Regions from separate parts of the Vallitalea sediminicola genome, predicted to be linked through region 2. Evidence: predicted binding sites of a transcription regulator. Region 2 holds the regulator's gene; the other holds the start of a gene.
The links. Region 2 encodes HrcA, which represses chaperone genes, less so after heat shock. Its sites were predicted from a motif close to TGTTAGCACTCNNNNNNNNNGAGTGCTAACA; they were not measured.
Positions count from the first base shown of each region.

Region 1: a site for HrcA is predicted at 4,447-4,477, ahead of htpG (molecular chaperone HtpG). Genes of this name have one in related genera too.

Region 1 covers NZ_BTPT01000023.1:28,006-34,862, forward strand. The annotation lists gene dapB (4-hydroxy-tetrahydrodipicolinate reductase) at 69-830, opposite strand; gene dapA (4-hydroxy-tetrahydrodipicolinate synthase) at 920-1,804, opposite strand; lysine riboswitch at 2,187-2,370, opposite strand; gene htpG (molecular chaperone HtpG) at 2,436-4,328, opposite strand; gene ACX6CF_RS10140 (DUF5721 family protein) at 4,517-5,005, opposite strand; gene ACX6CF_RS10145 (DNA-3-methyladenine glycosylase) at 5,177-5,764, shown strand; gene ACX6CF_RS10150 (M18 family aminopeptidase) at 5,858-6,857, shown strand, end outside.
Region 2 covers NZ_BTPT01000013.1:50,297-57,153, forward strand. The annotation lists gene lepA (translation elongation factor 4) at 1-1,411, shown strand, start outside; gene hemW (radical SAM family heme chaperone HemW) at 1,421-2,560, shown strand; gene hrcA (heat-inducible transcriptional repressor HrcA) at 2,845-3,879, shown strand; gene grpE (nucleotide exchange factor GrpE) at 3,895-4,488, shown strand; gene dnaK (molecular chaperone DnaK) at 4,608-6,491, shown strand; gene dnaJ (molecular chaperone DnaJ) at 6,827-6,857, shown strand, end outside.

The DNA of each region.
Region 1 (6,857 bases), on a different contig from region 2:
TAGATGTATAGGAGAATATTATCTATATCATCTATGACGAGCTCTAAGTTATTCTAAAGTTAAATATATTAATTACCTTCTATAACATTTTGCATATCATACATACCTTCAGATTTCTGGCTTAAAAATTTAGCTGCATTTACAGCTCCAACAGCAAATATATCTTTTGATAAGGCACTGTGATTAAGCTCAATTATTTCATCTTTCCCAGCAAATAGAATTGAATGTTCACCTACGATTGAACCACCTCTAACTGCATGGATACCTATTTCTTTTGAATCACGTTTAACTCTTTCTTTAGATCTATCATAAGTATAGGAATATTCATTGTTTAGAGATTCATTGATTGAATCAGCAATAGCTAATGCAGTACCACTAGGGGCATCAATTTTTTGATTATGATGTTTCTCAATAATCTCAATATCGAAATTAGCTGAAGTAAGGGTTTTTGCAGCTTTCTTAACTAAGTTCAATAGTAAATTTACTCCAAGAGACATATTAGCAGATAATAGGATTGCAATTTCTTTGCTAGATTCATTAACTAAATTAAGTTGTTCATCATTAAGACCAGTTGTACATAATACAACAGGTATTTTTCTAGACTTTGCATAGTCGATTAATGAAGGTACAGCTTTGGCTGTGGAGAAGTCAATAATAACGTCTCCTTCAATATCAATAGTGTTTATATCAGTGAAAACAGGATATGGATTGTTAATGTCATCAGATATATCAATACCTGCTACTATTGTTGCATCATTATCTTCTTCAACTATTTTAGAAATTACCTGTCCCATTTTCCCATTACAACCATGCATTATAATTCTAGTCATTGTAAAACTCCTTTCATTTTTGAAACCTTTTCTATAGCAATAAATAACCACTGAATACTGAATCAAAATGTATTCAGTGGTTTAATGATTTAGATAGTTATTCCTAATCTTTTTATTGCATTTTCAACTCTTAATCTATTAGCTGGTTCCATATCTATTAGTGGTAAGCGACATGGACCAGAAGGAAGACCCATATAATTCATAGCAGCTTTTACTGGGATTGGGTTAACTTCGCAGAAAAGTGATTTAATAAGTTCATGTAATTTTAGTTGTAGTTCAAGACTACCTTTTACATCACCAGCTAAAAACTTAGCAACTATGTCATGAGTTTCTCTTGGTAGAATATTAGCAACTACTGAAATTACGCCTTTACCACCTAGAGAGAGTAGAGGTACTATCTGATCATCATTACCTGAATATAGATCAAGATTACCTTCGCATCTAGCAACTAGTTCAGTAATATGACCTATGTTGCCACTAGCTTCTTTTATAGCAACAATATTATCTACTTTTGATAATTCTACTGCAGTATCAACGTCAATGTTAAGACCTGTTCTTGATGGTACATTATATAATACAACAGGAATATCAACACTACCGGCAATAGAAGAAAAGTGTCTAATTAAACCTTTTTGAGTTGTTTTATTATAATAAGGTGTTACATGTAATAAACCATCAGCACCTAGTTTTTCAGCTCTCTTAGATAATTCAATACCGTGTTTAGTATCATTGCTTCCAGTTCCAGCTATAACAGGTACTCTTTTATTAGTCCTGTCTATCGCTACTTTTATACATTCAAGATGTTCCTCATCATTAAGTGTTGAAGATTCACCAGTTGTACCGCATATAACAATACAATCAGTTTTATTTTCTATTTGAAAATCAATTAATTTCTCTAATCCTTCATAGTTAACACTCATATCATCGTTAAATGGTGTTACTATTGCTACACCAGCTCCTGTAAAAATAGACATACAATTAACCTCCTAAGATTTTATATACAAAATTTTATTGATATCTCTATAATCTTTACATTTATTTATTACTTACTGTTTTCCTTGAAATCTTTACGTAATACAATCATCCACGTTTGTTAAATAGTTTTCAATTATACTTTAGTATATCTGTTTTTCTCCAAAACATCAATATAAGGTAAGTAAATATTTACGATTTCATATGGAAATTTATTTTTATAATTATCAGACCTCCTATTTCAATTACTTACTTAATATATTATATTGCTATTAACTAAAATAATTGAAATTTTTGTTTAATATTTCAGTAATAAGTGGAGGAGAAAATTTTAATAAAAAAACAGCCGGCGTTGTGTGCCGACTGTGAAAATCAATATTAAACATCACAAGTAGCACCCCATATATAATATTATTATATATGACAGTTATATAGCTATTGACTATATACCCAGACAGAAAATAAAACAGGTATTTTCTTCTTCGGCATAGTACCCTTTCAGTAATTATCACTTTTGCCTGGACAAATCAAATCACTTACTAATGTAAAATGCTCCTCTACCATACTAAACTATTAAATTTTGTATTATAATATCACTAATGTAGAAATTTGTCAAATATAATCAAGTAATGTTTAGATTAATTTTTTAAGAATCTCATTGCTTCTTTCAATAAATCTAGTCATTGCTTCAGGTGTTAACTGTTTATGACTGATCATAGCTAAATCATAAATTTGATTACAGAATATCTCAGTGTTTTCGTTATCCTTATTTTCAATGATATATTTTACTAATTTGTTTTTCTTATTAAGTAGAAGACTTTCATTACTTGGCATAGCGGTACTATCCATTCCGAACATACCATACATTTTACTCATATCCTGCATTCTACGAGACTCTTCAGGTAATATTATCATGGCAGAGATGTCTTCTGATTTTAGATTTTCCATATTTACGCTAAGGTTTTCATTGCTAAGAGCTTTTCTGAAAATAGTTTGAACTTCTTCATTAAGCTTTTTGCTATCTTCCTCACTTGTACTATCTTCATCTTTTAGACTATCTGTCAAGTCAGCATCTATTCTTGCAAATTTTATATTATTTTCATTTTCCTTCATTTCCATATGAGATATGAAAGGTTGATCAATAGTTGCATTCATTATGACAGCTTCCATACCATTATCTTTAAACATCTTAATATATTGGGATTGAAGTGTTTCATCTGTTACATAGTATACTTTATTTTCATGCTTTTCTTTATTTCTTTCAAGATATTCTTCAAGAGTTACATAATCACCTGTTGTTGTTTTATATAAGACTATTCCCTTAGTTTTATCAAAGAATTTATCATCTTTTAAGCAACCGAATTTAATGAATGGATGAATATCATCCCAGAATTTCTCATAGGATTCTTTTTCTTTTTTAAATAATGAATTAAGTTTGTCTGCAACCTTTTTACTAATGTATGCAGAAATTTTCTTAACAAAACCATCATTCTGTAAGAAACTTCTTGATACGTTAAGTGGTAGGTCAGGACAATCCAAGACACCTTTTAATAATAGTAAGAATTCTGGAATAACCTCTTTGATATTGTCGGCAACAAAAACTTGGTTGTTATATAACTTGATTTGTCCTTCCATTGTATCAAATTGATTACCTAATTTTGGGAAATAAAGTATTCCTTTTAAATTGAATGGATAATCCATGTTAAGGTGAATCCAGAACAATGGTTCTTTGAAATCCATAAAAATCTTTCTATAGAATTCTTTGTATTCTTCATCAGTACACTCATTAGGTTTCTTTAAATATAATGGAGTAGTATCATTCAATGGTTTTGGTGCTTCAGGTTCTTTAACTTCACCATTTTCTTCTTCATTTTCTACCTTAGGTTCTTCCTTATTAGGATTGGTAAGATAGATTTCTATAGGCATTAGAGAACAATATTTCTGTATTGTACTTCTAACTGTGTATTCATTTAAGAAATCTTTTCCTTCATCACCGATACTTAATGTAATTTTAGTTCCTCTTTCAGTTTTATCACTATCGCTCATTTCATATTCATTACCGCCGTCACTTACCCAGCGTACAGCTTTTGAGCCTTCTTTATATGAAAGAGTATCTATTGTAACATTTTCTGCTACCATAAATGCAGAATAGAAACCAAGTCCGAAGTGACCTATAATCTGATCTTCATTAGCCTTATCCTTATATTTATTAAGAAAATCTTCTGCACCAGAGAAAGCAATTTGATTAATGTATTGCTTAACTTCTTCATCAGTCATACCAATACCATTATCTATAAAAGTCAAAGTTTTTTCTTTGTCATCAACAATAACCTCAATTTTGAATTCAGTATTTTCAGATAGAGACATTTCGCCCATTGCATTTAATTTTTTTAACTTAGTTATAGCATCACATCCATTAGAGATAAGTTCTCTAACAAATATATCATGGTCAGAATATAACCATTTCTTAATTATTGGAAAAATATTTTCACTATGGATGGATAAATTCCCTTTTTCAGTACTCATTCTTAACTCCTCCTAACGTTTTTCGTAAAATATTATTAATTTATGTTATAAATTATGTGTGTATTATTAAAACTTATATAAGATATAATAAATGTATTTCTAAGAGATGTCAAGAAAAAATTAGCACTCATCTTGGAAGAGTGCTAACAAAAAGAAGTATACTTAATGAATATCCCGTATATATGCCTTTATACAGCGATACCATGTTTTTTAAAAAATGTTTTTACTGAACTATCCCAATAATTTTCTAATGTTTTATCTAATGTAAATATACTGATGGAACTTCCAGTTGTACATTTGAGAATATTATCTTCAAATAAAATATTGATAAATAATCCATTGATATTATCAGCTTTAGTATTCAATTGATGTTTAGCAACTATGCTTTCTATTTTATCGTGGGGTAGAGTGAAAACAATTTTAAGATATGAAGGAGTTTTATTTCCTTTTATCATATAGAAAGCTATATCCTTTATTTCTGACCATTTAACCAGTTTTCTATCTCCAAGTATTTCTACCTCATCTGACGATAGGTATTTTTTATTTAAATCACAAGATATATTGAATTTAGTAAAAGTATTAAGTTCAACATTTGATACTTCAAATTCATCAAACATTGTATCTCTTAATAGATTATTCATAAAAAGTTTTATATCGATTACGTTAAAAGATATCATATAGCACCATTCCTTCCAGAGCATCAATCTAAATTGTACTCTTAAAGTATATCATACAAAATAGAGGTAGAACTTTCAATACTTTTATTGTAATATTATTAAGTAAGTAGTATATCACCAAAACCAAGTGTTATTTTCAAAAACATGTATAGAAAGTAGAGTTGTTTACATATGAATAAATTAAAGAGAGATTTCTATGAAAGAGATACATTGATAGTAGCAAAAGAATTATTAGGTAAGCATCTAGTATATAATGATAACGATGAAGAGGTTATTGTAAAAATAACTGATGTTGAGGCATATAAAGGAATTGATGATAAAGCTTGTCATACTTATGGAGGAAGAAGAACACCTAGAACCGAAGTAATGTGGGGTGAAGCTGGACATGCGTATATTTACATTATATATGGAATGTATTATTGTCTTAATGTAGTTACAGAAAATATTGATAATCCATGTGCTGTTTTGATTAGAGGAGTAGTTACAGTTAAAAATATTACTAAAATGTCTTACAATAGATATGATAAAGCTTATGAAGAGCTCAATACTTATCAAAAGAAAAATTTTTCTAATGGACCAGGTAAACTATGTAAAGCATTATCACTTGATCTTAATCATAATGGAATTGATTTGCTTTCTGATAATTTATATATATGTGATGGTGAAAATAATATAACTTATGTTAAAAAATCTAAACGAATTAATATTGATTACGCTGAAGAAGCGGCTGATTATTTGTGGAGATTTTATATAAAATAAATATGTTAAATCAAAAACTTAACCAACAAATGATTTAATTTAACATATATAGATTAATCAAGTTAAATAATGAAAAAGAAAGGAAAATAAAAAATGAGAACAAGTATGAGTTATGCAAAAGATTTAATGACATTCATAAAAAACAGTCCTTCCCCATATCATGGAGTTATTGAAGGGAAGAAATTACTTGATAGAGCAGGATTTACACAATTGAAAATGAAAGATGAGTGGCAGGTACAAAGAGGTGGTAAATATTATATTATCCCTTATTCATCAACAGTCGTAGCTTTTACAGTAGGAGAATTAGTTGACGACATGGGATATAAAATAATAATATCACATACAGATAGTCCAAGTTTCAAGATAAAACCTATTTCAGAAATAAAAACAGAAAATTACATTACACTCAATACAGAAGTCTACGGAGGACCTATATATTATACATGGTTAGATAGACCTTTGTCACTAGCTGGTAAAGTAGCACTGAAATCTGATAATCTGATGAAACCAATAATAAAATATATAGATTTCAAGAAGTCCATACTTACAATACCAAGTTTGGCTATTCATATGAATAGAGATGTCAATGAAGGTGCCAAATTTAATCCTCAAAAAGATATTTTACCTCTTATTGGACAAATTAATGATACACTGGAAAAAGATAATTATCTAGTATCACATATTGCAAAAGAACTTGATGCTGAAGTAGGTGATATCTTGGATTTCGAACTCTTCCTCTATTTAGTAGGAGAGGGAAATATCATTGGTATCAATGAGGAATTTGCACAATCTTCAAGATTAGATAATTTGGCTATGGTATATAGTAGTCTTTCTGCAATTACTGAAATAGAAAATAAAAGTGGTATTAATATAGCTGGATGTTTTGATAATGAAGAAATAGGAAGCAGGACTAAGCAAGGTGCCGATTCAGTAATGTTCGCTAATATATTAGACAGAATATCAATGGCACTTAGTAGAACTAAATCAAAACACTATAGAATGTTAGATGAATCATTTATGATTTCAGCTGATGCCGCTCATGCATTACATCCTAATGCTGTAGAAAAGAATGACCCAACTAACAAACCTTTAC
Region 2 (6,857 bases):
AATTAATAAGATAGATTTACCTAGTGCTGAACCTGATAGGGTAAAAGCAGAGGTTGAAGATGTCATTGGATTAGATGCACAAGATGCACCGTTGATATCTGCAAAAGAAGGCATTAACATAGAAAGTGTGCTTGAAAAAATCGTAGCAGAGATACCAGCTCCCAAGGGAGATATTAATGCACCATTGAAAGCGTTGATATTCGACTCTTTATACGACTCTTATAGGGGCGTCATAGTATTTTGCAGGATAAAAGAAGGAAACGTTAAAAAGGGCATGAAAATACGTATGCTGGCTACTGAAAAAGAATTTGAAGTAGTTGAAGTAGGGTATTTTGGAGCTGGACAATTTATACCAGCTGATTCTTTGCAAGCAGGTACTGTAGGTTATATAACAGCCAGTATTAAAAATGTTCAGGATACTAAGGTTGGGGACACTATAACAGATGCTAGTAATCCAATATGTGAGCCTTTACCAGGTTATAAAAATGTTAACCCTATGGTTTTCTGTGGTTTATATCCAGCGGATGGATCCAAATACCAAGATTTACGTGATGCATTAGATAAATTGAAATTAAATGATGCAGCACTTAATTTTGAACCAGAAACATCAATAGCTCTTGGTTTTGGATTCAGATGTGGTTTCTTGGGACTACTACATCTAGAAATCATACAAGAGCGTTTAGAAAGAGAATATAATCTTGATTTAGTTACAACTGCACCAAGTGTTATATATAAAGTCTACAAAAATAATGGTGAAGTCATTGACCTTGCTAACCCTACTGATTTACCAGATGTTTCAGAGATAAGGACTATGGAAGAACCTATAGTAAAAGCTGAGATTATGGTTCCAACAGATTATATAGGAACAGTAATGGAGCTTTGCCAAGAAAGACGTGGAGAATATTTCGGCATGAACTATATTGAAGCAACAAGAGCTATGCTGACTTATGAACTACCACTGAATGAAATAATATATGATTTCTTTGATGCTTTGAAATCCAGGACAAGAGGTTATGCATCCTTTGATTACGAATTAGTCGGGTACAAAGAATCTGAACTTGTAAAACTGGATATACTGATAAACAAAGAAGTCGTAGATGCATTATCTTTTATTGTTCATGTTGATAAAGCATATGATAGAGGAAGAAAAATAGCTGAGAAATTGAAAACAGAAATACCTAGACATCTATTTGAAATACCAATACAAGCAGCTGTCGGTAATAAGGTAATCGCTAGAGAAACTATAAAGGCAATGAGAAAAGATGTACTTGCTAAATGTTATGGTGGAGATATATCAAGAAAAAGAAAACTTCTTGAGAAACAGAAAAAAGGTAAGAAAAGAATGCGTCAGGTAGGTAATGTAGAAGTGCCTCAACAAGCTTTCATGAGTGTGCTTAAGTTAGATGATTAGGTGTTTAAGATGAAAAATATTAGCTTATATATTCATATTCCTTTTTGCAAAAGTAAATGTAATTATTGTGATTTTTTATCATTTGATAATAAAGATAATGTAAAAAAGGAATATGTAAAAGCATTAATTAATGAGATAAAAAATTATAGCGAAATGACAAAAGAATATAGCGTGAAAAGTATATTTGTAGGCGGTGGTACACCGTCTATTCTGTCATGCGCTGATATAAAAAAAATATTTGATTCCCTAAAATTATATTATAATATCCATGAGAATGCTGAGATAACAATAGAAGCAAATCCAGGGACCCTTGATGAACAGAAAATAGAAACACTTTTATTATCTGGTGTAAATCGTATAAGTCTTGGATTGCAATCATGTAATGATAAATTATTAAAAAAATTAGGAAGAATCCATACGTGGGATGAATTTTTACTAAATTATAATTTGATTAAAAATAGTGGTTTTAAAAATATAAATATTGACTTAATGTTTGCTTTACCAAACCAAAATATCAGTGACCTAGAAAATGATTTGAAAAAGATTATCAATCTTAAACCAGAACACATATCTTATTATTCATTAATAATCGAAGAAGGAACTAATTTCTCTAAGTTATATGAGGATAATAAACTTGATCTACCCAGTGAAGATGTAGAACGTAATATGTTTTGGTTGATTCATAATACGTTGCAGGAGAATGGATATAAACACTATGAAATATCTAATTATGCGTTGGATGATAAAGAATGTTATCACAATAAGGTATACTGGAAAGAAGAAGAATATATAGGGCTGGGGTTAGGAGCTTCCTCATATTTTCAAGGGTTTCGCTATAAAAATATTGATGATATTACTAAATATATAGATATCAATGGGGATATTGAAAAACTTAAGGAAGGTACTAATAAAATCAGTAAAAAGACTTCAATTGAAGAATATATGTTTTTAGGGCTAAGATTATTAGAGGGTATAGACAAAATTGATTTTTATAATAGATGGGGACATGAAATAGACTATTATTATAAAGAGGTTGTAAAAGAACTTATAGAAAAAGGACTAATAACTGATGATAGATTTAGATTGAAATTAACCCCTAAGGGAATTGATGTTAGTAATTTTGCATTAGCTATGTTTTTATTTGATTAATTTAGCTATTATGGGCATAAACATAGGGATTAAAAGATATCACAAATGTGTTTCTCATAAAAAAAATAATTAAATTTCGTAAAATTACTTGACAAATCTATCTGCAAGTGATATTTTTATTTCAAGCATTAGCACTCATTAGAGCAGAGTGCTAACAGAAAAATATCAAATGAGTTTCGTGAAGTTTATTGATGTTACATATTAACCATACTGTACTTATTAATATTTATTATTAAGTATGACTGATGTTTTTATTATTTTAGCTATTAGAAGGTGGTGCGAATATGGAACTAAACGATAGAAAAATAAAAATTCTTAGAGCAGTAATATTAGATTACCTTGATACAGCTGAACCAGTAGGTTCTAGGACAATTTCAAAAAAATATGACTTAGGAATAAGTCCAGCTACTATAAGAAATGAAATGTCTGATCTAGAAGAGTTAGGTCTTATATTGCAACCTCATACTTCTGCAGGTAGAATACCATCTGATAAGGGGTATAGGCTATATGTTGACAGACTCATGAATCTTCATCATGATGAAATTAATAATGGTTTGTATATAGAACAGCTGTTTCAACGAGTAGATAGGATTGAATCCTTGTTGAAAAATATTGCTCAGATGCTTGCGAATGAAACAAATTATGCTACGCTTGTTTCATCACCACAGATTAATAAAGCTAAGATAAAAAACATACAATTGATAGGCATACAAAAGAAAAGAATACTGGCTGTTATAGTTACAGATGGTAATATTATTAAAAACTATATGATTAATATTAATGAACCAGTACATCAAACAATGTTGAATAGATTAACTTTTGTGCTTAATGAGCAGTTATATGGACTTACACTAGAACAAATTAATTTACCGTTAATTCAACAACTCAAAGATTTTGCTGGAAATAACGCAGACATTGTTAATAAAGTATTAGATGCAATATTTGATACGATAAAATCTGTTGATGACACAGAGATTTATACATCTGGTGCAACTAATATACTTAAGTTTCCAGAATTCAACGATATTTCAAAAGCTACCAATCTAATACATAGACTTGAAGAAAAACAAGTTCTAAAAGATATGGTCTATACTGTATTAGAAGAAAATGGTGTTAATATAAAAGTTACTATTGGTAATGAAAATGTTATTGATGAAATGAAAGATTGTAGTTTAATCACTACAACCTATAAGCTTGGTGAAGAGAATATTGGATTTATTGGTATTATCGGTCCTAAGCGGATGGATTATGAAAATACCATAGGTTCTCTTTCTAGTTTAATGTCAAAGATGGAAGATATTATTAACAAGTTAAAATAGAAAGGTGGTTATATAGTGGCTAAAGAAGAAGAAATCAAAGATGGAAAAATTAATGAAGAAGAAGTTGAACAAAATAATAGTCAAAAAGATTCAGAAGAAAATTTAGAAAATGTTGAAGATGTAAAATTAGAAGAAGATTCTACTGGAGAAAATGATATGAATAAAAAACTGAAACAAAAAGAAAATGAAGTTAACGAATATGTAGATAAATTACAAAGAACAATGGCAGAATTTGATAACTTTAGAAAAAGAACTATAAAAGAAAAATCCATGATGTATGAAAATGGAGCTAAAGAAACATTAGATAAATTATTGCCGATTGTAGATAATTTTGAACGTGCACTTGATAGTATATCAGAAGAACAAAAGGAGTTACCTTTTACTCAAGGTGTAGAAATGATATTCAAACAACTTATAAGTGCTCTTAATGAACTTGGAGTTGAGGAAATTAAAGCTGAAGGAAATGAGTTTGATCCTAATTTCCATCACGCCGTTACCCACGCTGATGATGAAAATTTGGGCGAAAATGTAGTTGCAGAAGTATTCCAAAAAGGATATATGTACAATGATTCAGTTTTAAGACATAGCATGGTAAAAGTAGTAAATTAATATTACTAAAATAAAAATATAGAATGCATGATTATGATATTGTGCATCTTATATATAGATGTTATTAAAAATAATAATCGTCCTATTGACGAGTGTATTGATATGAAGGAGGAAATTAAATGGGTAAAATAATTGGAATTGACTTAGGTACAACTAACTCATGTGTTGCAGTTATGGAAGGTGGAAAGCCAGTAGTAATTGCTAATGCAGAAGGTATTAGAACAACACCATCAGTTGTTGCATTTACAAAGAATGGAGAAAGATTGGTAGGAGAGCCTGCTAAAAGACAGGCGATTACTAATCCAGATAAAACAGTAGCTTCAATCAAGAGACATATGGGTACTGATTTTAGAGTAACTATTGATGATAAAAAATATTCACCTCAAGAAGTTTCTGCAATGATTCTTCAAAAATTAAAAGCTGATGCAGAAAGCTATCTAGGTGAAAAAGTGACAGAAGCTGTTATTACAGTTCCTGCTTACTTCACAGATAGTCAAAGACAAGCAACAAAAGATTCAGGTAAAATAGCTGGTCTTGAAGTAAAAAGAATTATCAATGAGCCTACTGCAGCAGCTTTAGCATATGGTCTTGACAATGAAAATGAACAAAAAATAATGGTTTATGATCTTGGTGGTGGAACATTTGATGTATCTATCATTGAAATCGGTGACGGTGTCATTGAAGTATTAGCTACAAGTGGTAATAACAAACTTGGTGGAGATGACTTTGATGAACGTGTTATGAATCACCTTATAAAAGAATTCAAGACTTCAGATGGTATAGATTTAACTAATGATAAGATGGCTGTTCAAAGATTAAAAGAAGCAGCAGAAAAAGCTAAAAAAGAATTATCATCAGCAACAACAACTAATATTAACTTACCATTCATCACTGCTACACAAGAAGGACCAAAACATTTGGATATTACACTTACTAGAGCTAAATTTGATGAATTAACAGCTGACTTTGTTCAACAAACAATGGGTCCTGTTAATAATTCATTAAGAGATTCAGGTCTTTCAGCATCTGAACTTGATAAAGTATTATTAGTTGGTGGATCAACACGTATTCCAGCTGTACAAGATGCAGTAAATAAATTAACAGGTAAAGAACCATTTAAAGGAATTAATCCAGATGAATGTGTTGCAATCGGTGCATCTATTCAAGGTGGTAAATTATCAGGAGAAGCAGGAGCAGGCGATATCTTATTACTTGATGTAACTCCTTTATCAATTGGTATTGAAACTTTAGGTGGTGTAGCTACTAAGTTAATCGAAAGAAATACAACTATTCCTACTAAGAAGAGTCAAGTATTCTCAACTGCTGCGGATAACCAACCTGCTGTTGATATCCATGTAGTTCAAGGGGAAAGAGAATTTGCTAAAGACAACAAGACAATTGGAAGATTCCAATTAGATGGTATTCCACCAGCAAGAAGAGGAATTCCTCAGATTGAAGTTTCTTTTGATATAGATGCAAATGGTATTGTTAATGTTACAGCTAAAGACCTTGGAACAGGTAAAACACAACATATTACAATTACAGCTAGTACTAACTTATCTGATGATGAAATTAACAAAGCAGTTGACGAAGCTCAAAACTTTGAAGAAGAAGATAAGAAGAGAAAAGAAGCTATTGATGTAAGAAATGAAGCGGATTCACTTGTATTCCAAACTGAAAAAACATTAACTGATTTAGGCGATAAAGTTGACGCTGCTGAAAAAGAAAAAGTAGAAGTTGAAGTTACTAAGTTGAAAGAAGTACTTGGTAAATCAACTATAGAAAATATGACAGATGCTAATATTGAAGAAATCAAAGTAGCAAAAGAAGCATTAATGACTGTTTTCACAGAGTTATCAACTAAATTATATCAACAGGCAGGAGCTGCAGGTGCTGGACCAGGTGCAGAACCAGGTGCTCAAGATGCCCAAGGAGCTTCACCAAATCAAGAACAACAAAATAATGATGATGATGTGGTTGACGCAGACTTCAAAGAAGTGTAAAATATAAAATTGTAAAAAAGCCAAAGACATTGGTCTTTGGCTTTTCTAAAGAATATATATATTATAAACGTAAATTTTTTATTATACGTGATAAATGTGATATTTTGACCACAATATATAATGATTCTTATAAAGATATTTTCGTTATAATTGATATCTTTTATGAGGCGTCTTTTTTGTATTGACAATATATATTGTGGTGAATTTAATACTATTATATAAAAGTTGAATTAAAGAATTGCTATAGAGCCAGTAATTATTTAGTTCTACTTAACTTATAAATCAAGGAAAAATATATAATTCAAAATTAATCATAAAAGAGGTAGGTGGGAATTATGGCAGATAAGAGAGACTATTACGAAATAT